DNA from 4 places in the Shinella sedimenti genome. Region 4 is predicted to be linked to each of the others. Evidence: predicted binding sites of a transcription regulator. Region 4 holds the regulator's gene; each other region holds the start of a gene.
The links. Region 4 encodes LexA, which represses DNA repair genes until DNA is damaged. Its sites were predicted from a motif close to TGTTCNNNNTGTGTTCNG; they were not measured.
Positions count from the first base shown of each region.

Region 1: a site for LexA is predicted at 1,819-1,836, ahead of MKI86_RS01870 (DNA polymerase IV). Genes of this name have one in related genera too.
Region 2: a site for LexA is predicted at 2,558-2,575, ahead of MKI86_RS08470 (DNA recombination protein RmuC). Genes of this name have one in related genera too.
Region 3: a site for LexA is predicted at 1,885-1,902, ahead of MKI86_RS02320 (dehydrogenase). Genes of this name have one in related genera too.

Region 1 is NZ_JAKVIN010000001.1:359,600-363,809, forward strand. It holds gene MKI86_RS01855 (PleD family two-component system response regulator) at 1-899, opposite strand, end outside; gene MKI86_RS01860 (response regulator) at 915-1,286, opposite strand; gene MKI86_RS01865 (DUF3572 domain-containing protein) at 1,428-1,727, shown strand; gene MKI86_RS01870 (DNA polymerase IV) at 1,840-3,186, shown strand; gene MKI86_RS01875 (L,D-transpeptidase family protein) at 3,318-4,210, shown strand, end outside.
Region 2 is NZ_JAKVIN010000003.1:224,216-228,425, forward strand. It holds gene MKI86_RS08460 (methyl-accepting chemotaxis protein) at 1-93, opposite strand, end outside; gene MKI86_RS08465 (ribokinase) at 388-1,287, opposite strand; gene MKI86_RS08470 (DNA recombination protein RmuC) at 1,332-2,525, opposite strand; gene def (peptide deformylase) at 2,637-3,161, shown strand; gene fmt (methionyl-tRNA formyltransferase) at 3,251-4,192, shown strand; gene truA (tRNA pseudouridine(38-40) synthase TruA) at 4,192-4,210, shown strand, end outside.
Region 3 is NZ_JAKVIN010000001.1:452,214-456,423, reverse strand. It holds gene MKI86_RS02335 (beta-ketoacyl-ACP synthase III) at 1-427, shown strand, start outside; gene MKI86_RS02330 (integration host factor subunit alpha) at 526-864, shown strand; gene MKI86_RS02325 (MerR family transcriptional regulator) at 995-1,525, shown strand; gene MKI86_RS02320 (dehydrogenase) at 1,596-1,823, opposite strand; gene MKI86_RS02315 (GlsB/YeaQ/YmgE family stress response membrane protein) at 2,223-2,474, opposite strand; tRNA gene MKI86_RS02310 (tRNA-Pro) at 2,582-2,658, opposite strand; gene MKI86_RS02305 (glycosyltransferase family 4 protein) at 2,798-3,952, opposite strand; gene MKI86_RS02300 (O-antigen ligase family protein) at 3,952-4,210, opposite strand, start outside.
Region 4 is NZ_JAKVIN010000001.1:179,503-183,712, reverse strand. It holds gene MKI86_RS00895 (ComEC/Rec2 family competence protein) at 1-1,830, shown strand, start outside; gene lexA (transcriptional repressor LexA) at 1,998-2,720, opposite strand; gene MKI86_RS00885 (molybdopterin molybdotransferase MoeA) at 2,814-4,037, opposite strand; gene moaC (cyclic pyranopterin monophosphate synthase MoaC) at 4,037-4,210, opposite strand, start outside.

The DNA.
Region 1 (4,210 bases), 180 kb from region 4:
TTATGCAGTCCGGTCAGGCCGTCCGTGACCGCCAGTTCAATCGTCTGGCGCACGCTGGCGCGCAGGCGATCGTTGCAGCGCTTGCGGCGAATCTGTGTGAGGCTGCGCGCGATCAGCTCGTTGGGATCGATCGGGCGCATGACGTAGTCCGTCACCCCCAGATCGAGCGCGCGTACGATCAGATCGTCATCGCCCTGCTCGGCGATCAGCAGAATCGGCAGGAAGCGCGTGCGCTCCAGCGAGCGCAGCTGCGAGCAGAGGCGCAGCGGATCGTAATCCTCGAAATTGGCATTGACGATGACGAGTTCGAAATTGCTCTCTGCAGCCTGAAACACCGCTGCCTGCGGATCGGACATGCAGGTGACCTCGGCAATCGGCTTCAGGGCGCGCGCGATGCGGTCCTGCGAGCTGCCGCGCCCATCGACGAGCAGAATGTCGCCTGGTTCATCGCCCAGCCCGGTTTCCAACCCGTCTTCCAATGATATGGCGCGCGCGGTCGCTGCGCGCAGGCGCAACTCATCCGTCAGCATCTTCAGGCGCACGAGGCTCTTGACCCGCGACATGAGTTGCAGGTCATTGACGGGTTTGGTCAGAAAATCATCCGCGCCGGCCTTGAGACCACGCACGCGGTCAGACGGCTGGTCGAGCGCCGTAACCATGACGACAGGAATATGCGCGGTCCGTGGATTGGCCTTCAGCCGCTCGCAGACCTCGAAACCATCGATGCCCGGCATCATGATGTCGAGCAGGATCAGGTCGACCTGGGTGCGCTCGCAGATCGCCAATGCATCGTAACCGTTCTCGGCCGTCAGGACATCGAAGTATTCCGCCAGCAGCCGCGCTTCGAGTAGCTTCACGTTTGCGGGTATGTCATCGACGACGAGGATGCGTGCGGTCATTCTGCGGCCCCTCGCTCAGGCGTCGCCGAGATAGGTCTTGATGGTTTCGATGAATTTCGGCACGGAAATGGGTTTGGAGACATAGGCCTCGCACCCGCCCTGCCGGATCCGCTCCTCGTCGCCCTTCATCGCGAATGCCGTGACGGCGATGACGGGAATGACGTGAAGCTCGTCATCTTCCTTCAGCCATTTGGTGACTTCAAGCCCGGATACTTCCGGAAGCTGGATGTCCATCAGGATCAGATCCGGGCGGTGTTTACGAGCCAGTTCAAGGGCTTCCATACCGTTCCGGGTCTGAATGGTCGCATAACCGGATGCCTCGATAAGGTCCCGGAAGAGCTTCATATTCAGCTCGTTGTCCTCGACAATCATGACCTGTTTGGGCATCGTGCGTCCCTGTTCCTCTGACCGGCCTTGCAACCGTCGGGCAGATAGATAAGTTGCGGCGGAGCCGAATTCAGCCAGCCGTACCGCATTCACATTAGCGGCACTTGGTTGATTAAAAGGTAAATTTCCCGAGGAAAAACGATGAAGAGCCAGAAAGAGACAGCGGCGGTAGAGAACGCCGAAGCGACTGCCATCTCGATCCTCGGCTGGCTCGCCGGTGAACCTGAACTTTTTTCGCGTTTCCTCTCGCTCACGGGCGTCCTGCCATCGGACGTGCGTCACGCGATGGCCGACCCCGGCTTTCGCACCGGCCTCGTCGATTTCCTGATGGCGCATGAGCCCACCCTTCTCGCCTTTTGCGCGGCAACCGGCACGCAGCCGGAAACCGTTGTGGCGGCCCATGCTGTCCTTTCGGGACCGCACGGTGACATCGATTTCTGAACGGCAAACAACGCCGCCTTTGCCTGTGCACCGCGCGCAATCGGGGCGTGGTCCGTCTTGAGACTCATGAACTTACGCTGTAATGTCGCGATGTTCAACTTTTGTTCCTGACATGCACTCCGCTGCCACGCGATTACCGGGTTTTTGCCGTGACTGCCTCTCCGGGCAGACCGCCGACCTGCGCCGTTGTCGTGCCTGCGGCAGCCCGCGCCTCGTCTACCATGCCGAACTCGATGACCTGACCCTCGCCCATATCGACTGCGACGCGTTCTATGCGGCAATTGAAAAGCGCGATAATCCCGAACTGGCGGATCGGCCCGTCATTATCGGTGGCGGCAAGCGCGGCGTGGTGTCGACGGCCTGTTACGTCGCGCGCATTCATGGCGTGCGATCGGCCATGCCGATGTTCAAGGCGCTGGAAGCCTGCCCGGACGCGGTGGTGATCCGGCCCGACATGGAAAAGTATGTGTGCGTCGGCCGGCAGATACGCACCATGATGCAGGAACTGACGCCGCTGGTGCAACCGCTCTCAATCGACGAAGCCTTCCTGGAGCTCAAAGGCACCGAGCGGCTGCACCACGACACCCCTGCCCGCGTGCTTGCCCGCTTCGCGCAGCGGGTCGAGAAGGAGGTGGGCATTACCATCTCCATCGGTCTGTCCTATTGCAAGTTCCTGGCCAAGGTCGCCTCCGACCTCAACAAGCCGCGCGGCTTTTCCGTCATCGGCCAGAAGCAAGCGCTCGCCTTTCTGAAGGACAAGCCTGTTCGCATCATATGGGGCGTCGGCAAGGCTTTCGCGCAGACGCTGGAAAGCGACGGTATCCGCACGGTCGGCCAGCTTCAGACCATGGAGGAAACCGACCTGATGCGCCGCTACGGCATTATGGGCAAACGCCTGTTCAACCTCTCGCGCGGGCAGGACGACCGGGAAGTCCACGCCAATGAGGCGGCCAAGAGCGTATCGGCCGAAACCACGTTCTTCGACGATATCTCACGCTATGACGACCTTGTCGCGCATCTGCGCCAGCTCAGCGAAAAGGTCGCGACCCGGCTGCGTAAATCACAGATCGCCGGCCATACCGTGGTGCTCAAGCTCAAGACTGCCGATTTCAAGAGCCGGACGCGCAACCGCAAGCTCGAGGACCCCACCATGCTGGCCGACCGGATTTTCCGCACCGGCATCGAGCTTCTGCGCAAGGAAGCCGACGGCACGAAGTACCGGCTGATCGGCATCGGCGTCAGCGACCTCACGGATTCCAGCCGCGCCGACCCGCCCGATCTTGTCGATCCCGCAGCCAGCCGCCGCGCCGCCGCCGAAGCTGCAATGAACACGCTGCGCGACAAGTTCGGCAAGGCAAGCGTTGAGACCGGCTACACGTTCGGCCGTTCCGGCCCTGAGCGTACTCACGGAAAAGTGAGCCTGAAAGCCGTCGGGAAACTCGAAGACCCAAGCGAATAAATCCCCGCAAACCGGCGTTTTCCTGTGTATCGGGATGAGACGGGCGGGGACGTCGGCGCGATGCATCAAGTGTTCCTTAAACCGGATGCGTTAGATTTTTCCCCGGTTTGTATTGCGTACGGGTGGGTTAAATGAAGTTTCGTCTTGCCACTGGCATGAGCATTCTGGGCCTGATGCTGAGTTGCACCAGCGCCCTCGGCGGCACGCTCGAAGGGCCGCTGCAGATCGTGGTCTCCAAGGATCTCCAGGAACTGAAGATCTACGATGGCGGCGTCGTGGTGGCGACCTCGCGCGTTTCGACCGGCAAGGCCGGCCACTCGACGCCAACAGGCATCTTCTCCATTCTCGAAAAGAAGCGTACGCACTTCTCCAATATATATGACAGCGCGCCGATGCCCTTCATGCAGCGGCTGACCTGGTCGGGTATCGCGCTGCACGCCTCCAACAGCGTGCCGTCCTACCCAGCGTCGCACGGTTGTGTGCGCCTGCCCAACGATTTCGCCAAGACGCTTTTCTCCGCCACCCGTCGTGGGGGTCATGTTCTGATCTCCGACCGCGAAGTGGCGCCGCAGCGCGTGGTACATGCCGCGCTCTTCAAGCCCTCCATCGTCGTTCCGGATACGCCCCTGCTCTCCGATGCCGGCCTGCGGCCCGCGCTGATCGAGGCCGGCGACAAGAGCGTCGAGGTCGCGATGACCGAGCCCAAGCCGTCGGTCATCGAACCCGTCGTCGTCAAGACCGAGCAGGACCCGATCCGCATCCTGATCACCCGCCGCGGCGAGCGCGAAGCGCTGCTCGACCTGCAAACGCTGCTCAACACGCTGGGTTACGACGCCGGCGTACCGGATGGCCGCCACGGCAAGCAGACGATCACGGCCATCCGCGCCTTCCAGCTGGCAGAGGGATTGAAGGAAGACGGCATGGTGACAGCCGATCTCGTTGCCGCCGTCTATGCCAAGGCAGGAAAGGGCGCGCCGCCGAACGGCCAGATCCTCGTGCGCCAGAAGTTCAAGCCGCTCGTCGA
Region 2 (4,210 bases), on a different contig from region 4:
CACGGTGTTGGAGGCGAGCAGCACCAGGGCGATGATGCCGCCGGTCACTGCGATGAGCTTCGTCGCAAGCGACTTGGCCTGAAGCTTGAACATGAAATCCTCACGATAGGAAGCGTCCGCGACGGGTGTCGCGGAAAAGCACGTTCGATTGTCGGGATGAGCTCCATCATGGAGTGCGAGGCGCGCGACCTGCGTCCTGAACCACCCGGATCGCGTTTCGCGAGGCCGGGGGCGTGAGGATTTCAATACTCTGTAGAATATTAATAAAGAGCCAAATTTCGATCCTCATTGTCAGCAGGATCGCTGAATTACCGGGCGTTGCGGGCAAAACGACATCCGGTGTCCCCGTTGCGAAATCCTGCCCGCAACGGGGGTTGGGCGATGGCGTCAGACCTCCGCGTCGACGGCGTTTGCGAAGGGAATGGAAGGTTGGGCGCCGGGCTTCAGGCAGGCGAGCGACCCTGCGACGGCTGCGCGACGCAACGCGTCCTTGAAGGCAAGTCCGGCATCGAGCGAGGCGGCAAGGTAGCCGCAGAACGTGTCGCCCGCGCCCACCGTATCTACCGGCTCGATCTTGAGGCCGGCGGCCCGGTAGATCTCATTCTTGCGGATGGCGACGACACCATCGGCGCCGAGTGTGACGATGATGGTCTGGCCGTTCTCGCCGTGGATGCGACGCATGACCGCTTCGCGCTCCTCACCGGAGAGTTCGCCCTTGCCGGCGAAGAGATCGAATTCGGTTTCGTTGGCGACAAGGATGTCGGCCGTACCGCCGAGCCTCTTGGCTTCGGCATTGAACGGCGCGATGTTGATGATCGAGACGACACCCTTCTGCCTGGCGGCGGCCAGCGCGGCCTCGATCGCTGTGGTCGGGATTTCGAATTGCAGCATCAGGTAATCGCCACGCGACATGGCGGTGACGGCGCGTCTGGCATCCTCGTCACTGACAGTGCCGTTGGCGCCGGGAACGACGACGATCATGTTCTCGCCGTCGGGCGCGACGAGGATGTGGGCGGTGCCCGTCGCCTCGGCGGGATAGCGTACGGCGTTGAGGTCCACGGCAGCATCCGCCAGAAGCGCCAGCGCCTGGCTGCCCAGGCGGTCGTCGCCCACGGCGCCGGCCATGCGCACCATGGCCCCGGCACGGCGTGCGGCGAGCGCCTGGTTGGCCCCCTTGCCGCCGGCAGCGGTGGTGAAGCTGGTGCCCATCACCGTTTCGCCAGGTCTCGGCAGGCGTTCCGGCGTGGCGATGAGGTCCATGTTGATGGAGCCGAAGACGGTGATCATGAAAATAGCCCTTTGTCGTTTCCGCCGGACACTGCCTGAGGCAGTCAGTCCTCGTCAACCACCCTCAGCCGCGGCGGCGCCGTTCGGCCTTCTGCAACCGTATCAGCGCTCTCCGAAAGTGCGGTGACAGTTTCGAATTCCAGCTCGCCGATCCGCGCGCCGCGCCGTGTAAGCTTCTCAGTCGACGTCAAAATCAGGTCCACATCCTTCTGGGCGGAGGTGAAATGACCGTGCAGCTTGCGCACCCGGTCGTCGAGCCGCGTCAAATCGTCCATGAGACGCCCAACCTCGCCCTGGATGACATGGGCCTGCTCGCGCATGCGCTGGTCTTTCAGAAGGGCCTGCAGAACCTGCACCGACAGCATCAGTAGTGATGGCGAGACGATCACAATGCGTGCGCGGTGCGCCCGCTGCACGACGGCCTCGAAATTCTCGTGGATGCTGGCGAAGATCGATTCGGACGGTACGAACAGGAAGGCCGTGTCCTGCGTCTCGCCGGCAATCAGGTACTTTTCGGAGATATCACGGATATGGATTTCCATGTCGCGGCGGAATTGCTGGGCAGCGACCTTCGCGGCTTCCGGCGAGCGCGCGTCCGACATGGCGTTCCAGGCTTCCAGCGGGAATTTCGCATCCACGACGAGCGGCGGCTGGCCGTTCGGCATGCGGATCGTGCAGTCCGGACGCACCCCGCTGCCAAGCTGTGCCTGGAATTGATAGGCGCCGGACGGCAGCGCATCGGCAATGATGGTCTCCATGCGCGACTGGCCGAAGGCGCCGCGCGTCTGCTTGTTGGACAGAATGGCCTGAAGCCCCACCACATCCTTGGCAAGCGACTGGATGTTGGTCTGGGCGTTGTCGATAACCGCAAGCCGCTCCTGGAGGCGGCGCAGGTTCTCGTGTGTCGCCCGCGTCTGTTCGGAGATCGACTGGCCGAGCCGTTGCGTCAGCCCGTCGAGCCGCGTGTTGATGGCCTGGTTCGTCTCGGATTGCTTGGCGCCGAAGACTTCGGCCATCGCAGCGACACGACCTTGCATCTCCGTCTGTGCCTTGAGGAGTTCGGCGAAGCGCAGCTCCGCAATGCTTGCCGCCTCGCGCTGGCGCGCCTGGCTCCGGCGGGCCGAAAGCAGGCCGAAAATCAGGATCAGCGCGGCGAGCAGCAGGGCCAGCGCGGGCCCGGTTCCGCCGAGCCGGTCGAGTGTGGAGGTGAGAAGCGTATCAAGGGCAGGATCGATCATGGCGCGACCATACCATGGATGATGGCAAAAACCAGATCATACCGTGAACAAAGCCATTTTCCGGCCGCGCAAGCCGATTGAAAGCCCGAAAAAAGCAGGTTAAGGAGGCGCATGACCATCAAGCCGCTGATTATCCTTCCCGATCCGATCCTTCGCCAGGTCTCGCAGCCCATCGAGACCGTGGATGGCGAGGTCAAGAAGCTCGCCGACGACATGCTGGAAACCATGTACGACGCGCCGGGCATCGGCCTTGCCGCCATCCAGATCGGCGTTGCGCGCCGCATGCTCGTGCTCGACGTGTCGAAGGATGGCGATGAGAAGCAGCCGCTTGTCTTCATCAACCCGGAAATCGTCTCCGCCACGGATGCGCGCTCGGTTTACGAGGAAGGCTGCCTTTCTATCCCGGACTACTACGCGGAAGTCGAGCGTCCGGCGGCGATCAAGGTCAAGCATCTCGACCGCGATGGCAAGGAGAAGCTGACGGAGGCCGACGGCCTGCTGGCCACCTGCCTCCAGCACGAGATCGATCATCTGAACGGAGTGCTGTTCATCGACCATATTTCCAAGCTGAAGCGCGAAATGGTGATCCGCAAATTCACCAAGGCCGCCAAGCTGCGCGGCAGCAAGGCGCTCTGAGCGCGATTGCTGCGGCTTCGTTTTCACGCGGTTGCGGACGCGAGACCGCCTTGCGGTTTCACCGCAACCGCTTTCACGGAGGCTGACCGATGGCCCTTCGCATTATCTTCATGGGCACGCCGGACTTCTCCGTCCCGACCTTGACGGCACTGGCCGAGGCGGGCCACGAAATCGTCGCCGTCTATTCCCAGCCACCCCGCCCGGCCGGCCGCCGCGGCCTGGAGCTGGTCAAATCCCCCGTGCACCAGGCGGCCGAGCGGCTCGGCATTCCCGTCCACACACCCGTCAACTTCCGTGAGGAATCTGAGCGCGAGGCGTTCCGCGCCCTGAAGGCGGATGTCGCCGTCGTCGTGGCGTACGGCCTGCTTCTGCCGGAGGCTATCCTGACCGGCACGCGCCTCGGCTGCTACAACGGCCATGCCTCTCTTCTGCCGCGCTGGCGAGGTGCCGCTCCCATCCAGCGGGCGATCATGGCAGGCGATGCCGAGACCGGCATGATGATCATGAAGATGGACAAGGGACTCGATACCGGCCCTGTCGCACTCACCGGCCGCGTGGCGATCGGCGAGGCCATGACCGCCGGCGAACTGCACGATGCGTTGATGCAGGCCGGCGGCGCACTGATGGTCGAGGCCATGGGGAAGCTGGAGGCTGGCGATCTGCCGCTGACGCCGCAGGCCGAGGAGGGCGTGCTGTACGCCGCCAAGATCGACAAGGCCGAGACCCGTATCGATTTTTCCCGACCTGCCCGGGACGTGCACAATCATATCCGCGGCCTCTCGCCGTTTCCCGGCGCGTGGTTCGAATTGCCCGTCGCCGGCAAGCCGGAACGGGTCAAGGTGCTGGCAAGTGCGCTCATCGATGAAGCCGCCAGGCACCCCGCCGGAACGGTTCTCGACGATGCGCTGACCATCGCCTGCGGCAAGGGCGCCGTCCGGCTGATGCGCTTGCAGAAGGCCGGCGGCAGGCCGCTCGATGCGGCCGATTTCCTGCGCGGCACACCGGTCGCACCCGGTCAGGTCCTGGCCTGATGCCGCGCTACAAGCTCG
Region 3 (4,210 bases), 270 kb from region 4:
GACCGCGCAGTTGCGCTCCGACGGCGCGCATCGCGAAAAGCTCTATGTCGACGGCGGTCCCTCCACGACGGGCACGGTAGGCCACCTGCGCATGGAAGGCCGCGAGGTCTTCAAGCATGCCGTAGGCATGATTACCGACGTGATCGTCTCGGCCTTCGACGCAACCGGCTTCACGGCCGATGACGTCGACTGGCTGGTTCCGCATCAGGCCAACAAGCGCATCATCGACGGTTCGGCCAGGAAACTCGGCATTCCCGAGGAAAAGGTCGTGATCACCGTCGATCTGCACGGCAATACGTCGGCGGCGTCCATCCCGCTGGCGCTGGCCGCTGCCGCGGAGGACGGACGCATCAAGCAGGGCGACCTGGTTCTCCTGGAAGCGATGGGCGGCGGTTTCACCTGGGGAGCGGTGCTGCTACGTTGGTAGGATGGCCCCCGCCGCAGGTGCGGCTTGACCCGGGCGTGCAAGGACAATAGTCTTCCGCGACTAACCATACGCTTTCAATAGGAAATCGGTGAGGAACGATGAGCGGCAAGACGGTGACACGCGCAGATTTGGCCGAATCGGTTTTCCGGAAAGTCGGCCTTTCGAGGACTGAATCCGCAGAGCTCGTCGAAACCGTGATCGATGAGATCTGCAACGCAATCGTGCGGGGCGAAAGCGTCAAGCTTTCCTCCTTTGCCACCTTTCAGGTGCGCGACAAGAACGAGCGCATTGGCCGCAATCCCAAGACCGGCGAGGAAGTGCCGATCTCGCCGCGCCGCGTCATGACCTTCAAGGCCTCCAACGTGCTCAAGCAGCGTGTCCTGAAAGCCCATCTCGCGCGCAAGGCGAAACAGAAGCCGGCTTCGCCCGCGTCCTGAACGCTTTTCGGGGTGATAGACCCGCCGCCGGCAATTTGAAACTTGAATATCTCCGGGCAACTCGCTGAAATGAATACGATTCGGCTGCATATCGTGTATGCTGCCGCCGTAACCTTTCATCGAGGCTAGTATGGACAAGAGTCCGGACGCTTTCCGCACCATCAGCGAGGTCGCCGACGATCTCGATCTGCCGCAGCATGTCCTGCGCTTCTGGGAGACGCGGTTCACGCAGATCAAGCCGATGAAGCGCGGCGGCGGGCGACGTTATTACCGCCCCGAGGATGTCGACCTGCTCAAGGGCATCCGCCACCTGCTCTACGATCACGGCTATACGATCAAGGGCGTGCAAAAGCTTCTGAAGCTCAACGGCAACAAGTTCGTCGCGGCCATTGCCAGCGGGGACCTCGCGACCGTGGAGGCGCTGGCTGCGGCCAGCCACGAGGAGCCGTCGCCACCAAAGGCCGGGAGCGACGAGGATCAGATCGTCGGCCGCGCCAAGGCGCCGTCCAGCCGCCGGTTTTTCTCCTTTGTCGGCGGCGGGGACGAAACGCCGGAAATCTCGCTCGGCAAGACCAGCGTCGGCAAGGAAGATCGCGCCTTGTTGCAGGAGGCGCTCTACGATCTCCTGGAATGCAAGCGCCTGCTGGATCAGGTGCGATAGGGCACCCGCAGGCGGCCCGTCATCGCGGCCGCTGATCTTTCCGGTTACGCGGCCCGCAAGCCGCGTTTTCCTACGTCTGGTCCCGTCGAACCGACGGCTCCCAGCCGCGCGTGAAGCCGCGCCCCATTGCGGCACGCATCAGGTCGAACTGGCGTTGCAGATGGGCGCAGTCGGCAAGCAGGGTCTCTATGGTCGCACGCACATCACCGCCATGCCAGGCGAGGGCGGCATCCACGGGGTCGTCATCTGCCGCATCAAGAGTCGCCGCGTCGGTTACAGGCTCGTAAAGCGGCTGCATTTGATTCTCCTGACAATGAATTAGAGCGCCCAGGGGTTTGAAAGAACGCCTTAGCGAGAGATGTTCCTATTATGTTCCTGACGCTCTGTGAGTCAAGGGCAGGGCGGAGGATGAATGCATATTGGGGAAAAAGCCCCGCACGAAGGCGGGGCAAGCAGGCGTCACGCTTGGCTCGCAGTGACGCGGGGAGTGCCCGCAAAGATCGGAGCGGGCAGAACGCTTCTACGACTTTCGTCTTATGTCGCGAAAGGTCGAAAGAGCCGAATCCGGTACGCCTGGCCAAAGAAAAGCCGCGCAGGCGTCACGAAAAGACTCTTAACGCCTTCCATCTGGCCTTTCTCGCACGAAAAAGCCGCCTCTCCCGAGGAGAGACGGCTTTGAAAATATCCTGTTTCCGCTTTATCGCCGGATGGCTCTCGCCAATGCGATGAGAATGCAGGCGCCGATGAAACCTGCGATAAGATAACCGATCCAGCCGCCGAGCGACACACCGATCAGCCCGAGCAGAAGGTTTGCCACGGCCGCGCCGACGATGCCGAGGAGAACGTTCATCAGAACGCCCATGTCGCTCTTCATGAAACGCTCCGCGAGCCAGCCCGCAATACCGCCGATGATGATGGCCGCAATCCAACCGATACCTGCTTCTTCCATTCCGCTACCCTCTCGCTGCCGATGAAACCGGCAAAAAGAGCCGGCGGCATGAGAACGCGCGTGAACAACGAAAGTTCCGCAGGAAAGCGAGGAGGGAGAAAGGAAATTGGTCGGAATGGCGGGATTCGAACCCACGACCCCTTGACCCCCAGTCAAGTGCGCTACCGGGCTGCGCTACATTCCGGACCGAGCAAACCCCTATAGTCTCGATCTTTTGGATGCAAGCCCAAAAATCGGCGTTGCAAACAAAAGTGGTGAGTTGTCGGAAAACGATGCGGCCGCCGCGCTCTTATCGGCATGATATGCGCCGTGCACCACACTTCTCATGCGACGAGGCTGCGATAGATCGCCTCGGTTTCGTCGATCATGCGTTCCAATGCGTAGTCGCCGCTGCGGGCCACGGCGGCGGCGGTGTAGCGCGCAAGGCGGTCGGGGCTGCCAAGATGCAGCATTGCACCGGCCAGCCGTTCCGGGTTGTCGGTGTTCTCGATCAGCAGGCCGTTGTGTTTGTCTTTCAAGACCATAGAGGCGCCGCCGACATCGGTGAGGACAAGCGGCTTGCCGGCGGCGGCGGCCTCCAGCATCACATAGGACATGGCCTCGTAGCGGCTCGGCATGACGAGAACGTCGATCGCCGCCATCGCCTCGGCTCCGGCAAAGCGCGTCGTGAGATGCATGCGCCCGGCGTGGCTGCTGGCCTGGATCCGGCTGCGCGTCGCCTCCTGCGCCTCGCCGGTGCCGATCATCAGGAGATGGGCGCGCGACAGGTGCCCGGCGAGCAGATCGAAGGCCGCGACAAGCCGTTCGGGCGCCTTCTGATGGCAGAGCCGACCGACGAAGCCGTAGAGCAGCGCATCCGCGGGTATGCCGAGTTCTTTGCGAACCCTCGCACGGGTATCGTCCGGCGGCGTTTCGACGCCGTTGACGACGATGGTCAGCTTTTCACGCGGCATGCCAAGGCTGCGCGCATGCGCATATTCGTCCTTGGACACGCATATCAACCTATCTGTCAGCATGTGTGCGAGCATCGTTTCGATCACGCCGTAGATCCGCCGGCCGGACTTGCCCAGCCCCGGATCCATCGTGCGGAACGCGTGCGGCGTGTAGACCCGCGGCACATGGGGTCCCGGCAGGCGCAGGCGTGCGAGCGCGCCCGCCTTGGAGCTGTGGCCGTGGATGATGTCGAAGGGGCCAGCATGGCGCATGACGCCATTCAGCTGACGCCAGGCGCCGAAATCGGCCGGACCCGGCGACCGGTTCATCGGCACGACATGGGTGCCGGCGAGATCGAGTGCGATGAGTTCGGCGACGAACCGTTCCTCCGCCCTGACCGGGGAGTAGATGGCATGCACGCTGTGACCGCGCGCCTGCATGCCCCGGCACAGGTCGATGAAATGCCGGCCGGAGCCGCCACCGCTCGGTTCAAGCACCTGCAGGAGGCGCAGGGATCGTTGGCTGCGGGCCGCGGTGGCGTTCATCAGGCGACGGCGCCTCTGACGGTGCGCAGGTTGTGGCGCCGCTCGAGCGCGAAGCAGCCCCAGAGGATGCCGAGCAGCAGGTAGAAGTGTCTCCAATGATCGGTATCGATGACGAATCCGATCACGCTATGGCCGACGATGGTGATGAGGGCGATCATCAGATAGGGCTGCCACGGCCGGTTGCGCAGCAGATATTTGAAACCGGCGCTGAGTGTCCAGGCGATGAGGGAGACGTAGCAGAGGAAGCCGAGCCAGCCG
Region 4 (4,210 bases):
AACGACTTCGCTTTCGACGCCTATTTTGCCGGCACGGGCGCGGTCGGATACTTTTATAGCGCGCCGGTCGCAATCGAGACGGGGTCCGGCGGATGGAGCGACCGCATAGCGCAGCGGATTGCGATATGGCGAAACAACCTGACCGAGCATATCCGCGGCCGCATCGGCGGCGATGCCGGGGCGATTGCCGCGGCTCTGGTTACGGCAGAACAGCGGGCTATCAGCGACGAGACGGTGGAAGCGCTCCGGCAGGCGGGGCTTGCCCATGTCCTTGCCATTTCCGGCCTCAACATGGTGCTCGCGGCCGGCACATTCCTTGTCGGCGCGCGTATGCTGATGGCGCTCATACCCGGCTTTGCCGAACGCTTCCCAACCCGCAAGATTGCCGCGGGCGGCGCGCTCATAATGGTCACACTCTACATTCTCGTGTCGGGCGGCGCGATTTCGGCTGTCCGCTCATGGATCATGATCTGCGTGATGCTGATCGCCGTGCTTTTCGGCCGCTCCGCCATCAGTCTACGCAATGTAGCGCTGTCGGCCATCATCATCCTTGCCGTCACGCCCTCCGCCGTCACCAATCCCGGTTTCCAGATGTCTTACGCCGCAACGCTCGGTCTCGTCGCCGGTTACGCGGCGTGGCGCGAGCGGCCCGTGCGCAAGGAGGGCAAAGGCGGCGCGCTGCGTTTGACCGGCGGTGCGGCCGGGCGCTTCTTCGGCGGACTTCTGCTTTCATCGGCAATCGGAAGCCTGTCCACGCTGATCTACTCCATCGGCCACTTTCACCGTGTGCCCGCCTATGGGCTCGCCGGCAACCTGCTCGCCATGCCGGCAATCAGCGCAATCGTCATGCCCTTCGGTCTCATCGCGGTTCTGCTTATGCCTTTCGGACTTGATGCGATCCCTTTTGCCATCATGGGAAAAGGGATCGAATGGATGATCGCGCTGGCCGAATGGGTTTCGCGCTGGAAGGGTGGGGATGTCGTCACCGGTCGTATACCCATGTCCGCTTTCGTGCTGATCGGTGTTGGTGGCGGACTGCTCTGCATCCTGCGCACGCGGCTTCGGCACGCCGGGACGGTTCTTATTGTCGTCGGTGCGCTGATGGCCGTATGGCCTCCCACACGCGGGAAACCGGAGTTGCTGATTTCCGAAGACGGGCGACTTGTTGCGATCCTGCGCGACGATGCGGTCGCAACGAACCGCGCCAAGCCGCCGGGCTTCATCTACGACCAGTGGCGCCGTGCCTTGCGGCTCGGCGACCTTGCCAGACCGGACATGCGAAAGACCGCCGGTCTGCTGCTGGCCGAAACGGCGACGGAGGCGGCTGCTGCCGAGACCGAACGGAAACGGCCGCGTCGCAAGGCGGACAGGGAGAAGGCGAAAGAAGCCATGATGTCGGCTTTGGTGGCCGCGCGGCAGACGCAAACGTTTATCTGCGAGGCGAAGGCTTTCTGCGCCGCCGTCTCGCCCAGCGGCTGGAAGATCGTGACCCTTGAGGATACGGCCTTTCTGGGCACGGCTTGCAATAGGGCTGATCTCGTTGTCGTGCCCTTCGCTTTGCGGCTCGACAGTTGCCGTTCTGGCGCCAAGCTCCTGACCGCGCGGCATCTGCGCCGAACGGGCGCCTTGGAAATTACGCCATCGACCGATGATGCCGGAGCAAGCCTTACCGATGCGATTTACACGTCGGCCGTGGAAACTGTCGCGCGCGCCTGGTCGCGACATCGCACCTATGACTGGCGCAGCGATACCTTCGAGACGCCAGCTGGAGCGCCGTTGGCAGAGCCTGAGATCAAGGAGACTGATCCTTCACCTTTGCCACTCCCATGACGTCCAGGAAGCGGCCGAGCTTATCGGATGGGAGGGCGTTACAGAGACAGCGATCTGGCAGTGCTCCACACCAAGCAGCAGAGCACTTGCAAAGAGGCACGAGCAACTCGGCTCCGTGCGCTCCATCACCAAGACGGTCAGAAGCCAGCCTTATTGGCTACCACGTCTCAGTGATACCGGCGGATGAGCCCGACAAGCTTGCCCTGGATCTTGACCCGGTCGGGGCCAAAGATGCGGGTCTCATAGGCTGGATTTGCCGCTTCCAGCGCGATGGATGCGCCCTTGCGGCGGAACCGCTTCAGCGTCGCCTCTTCGTCATCGACGAGGGCAACGATGATTTCGCCCGGATTGGCAGTACTGGCGTTACGAATGATGACCGTGTCGCCGTCGAGAATACCGGCCTCGATCATCGAATCGCCCTTGACCTCGAGCGCATAGTGATCGCCGTTGCCGATCATCTCAGCCGGGACGGTGATCTCGTGCGTGTTGTTCTGGATGGCGGAGATCGGCACACCCGCGGCGATACGGCCCATGACCGGCACGGAAACGGACGACGACATATTCTGCGGCGGCGTTACAGGCCTGGATGGCGTCACGGCTGCGGGCTGCTTGCCGAGGCTGCCTTCGATGACCGATGGCGAAAATCCCCGGCGCGGCTGGAGGCTGGGCGAATAGGCCTCAGGAAGCTTGATGACCTCGAGCGCACGGGCCCGGTTCGGCAGGCGGCGGATGAAGCCGCGCTCCTCCAGCGCCGTGATCAGGCGGTGAATACCGGATTTCGAAGCGAGATCCAGCGCATCCTTCATCTCGTCGAAAGACGGAGGAATGCCTGACTCCTTCATACGCTCGTGAATGAACAGGAGCAGTTCCTGTTGTTTGCGCGTCAGCATGGCATCTCCAGCCAGAATCGTGAAACAAATCCAGAACAGACACTATCCGTTCCACATGTGTTCTGCAAGTGGCTGCCAGGACAATAATGTCGCTCAGGCAGCGGGTTCCCTGAGAACGAGCACATCGCAGAGGGCGCCGGCATCCTCTGCAGGTGCATGCGGCGGACGGATCAGGAGGCCATCCGATTCTGCGAAGATCTTCATCATCGACGAATCCTGCTTCTCGAATGGCGTGACGAGAAGCGCGTCGTCGGGCGCGTGTGCAAGGCCTGCGCGAATGTAATCCTGCCGGCGGTCGTTCTGTTTGAGCGGCACGGCGGCGACGGCCCGGCTTACCCTGTTCTTTGCGGGCAAGCGGGCGAGTTTTCGGAGCAATGGTTCCAGGAACAGATAGGAGCAGACAAGGCTGGAGACGGGATTGCCGGGCAGGCCGACCACCTGGATATCACCAAGACGTCCGACCATCAGCGGCTTTCCGGGTCGCATTGCGATGCGCCAGAAGTCGAGTTCCATGCCGGCCTCGCCGAGCACAGGCTGAACAAGGTCGAAATCCCCCACGGACGCGCCGCCGAGTGTCACCAGCACGTCGATGTCCATCTGCAGCGCCTGGCGCACGGCATCCAGAATGGCCTGCTTGTCGTCTCTCACAATGCCGAGGTCTATGATCTCCGCACCGGCCTGCCTTGCGATGGCCGCGACGCCGTAGCTGTTGGACGCGATGATCTGGCTTGCGCCGGGCGTCTCTCCGGGCGGCACGAGTTCGTCGCCCGTCGCGAGGATCGCGACCCGCGGGCGGGCATAGACGGGCAGTTGCGGGTGGTTCATCGCTGCTGCAACGGTCAATCGGCCAGCATCCAGCATCTGGCCGGCCTTCAGAACGACCTCGCCCTTGGTGAAATCCTGCCCGCGCGGGCGAATATGGCGGCCCTTGGGCGTGAGGAAGGTGGTGCGAATTCGACCGTCCTCAAGGGGCTCCGTGTCTTCCTGGAGGATGACTGTATCGGCAAAGGCCGGGAGCGGGGCGCCGGTGAAGATGCGTACTGCTTCACCCGGACCGGCCGTACCCTCGAACGCATGACCGGCTGAGGATAAGCCGGCGACGCTGAGGACGGATCCGATCCCGGCGATATTGGCATGGCGAACGGCATAACCGTCCATTGCGGAATTGTCGAAGGGCGGCTGGGTGAGGCGGGCGGCGACATCTTCGGCCAGCACCCGTCCTGCCGCGTCGTGGAGCTGGACGCGATCCGTCCGCTGCACCGGCTTGGCCGCGGACAACAGGCGGTTGAGGGCGTCGGCAACGGGCAGAAGGGACATCAGCTCTCTCTGCGCTTGTAGTCGCCTGAACGGCCGCCGGATTTCTCGACGAGGCGGACACCGCCGATCTCCATCTCGCGATCGGCCGCCTTCGCCATGTCGTAGATGGTGAGGCACGCGACGCTAACGGCCGTCAGCGCCTCCATCTCCACGCCGGTGCGGCCGGTGAGCTT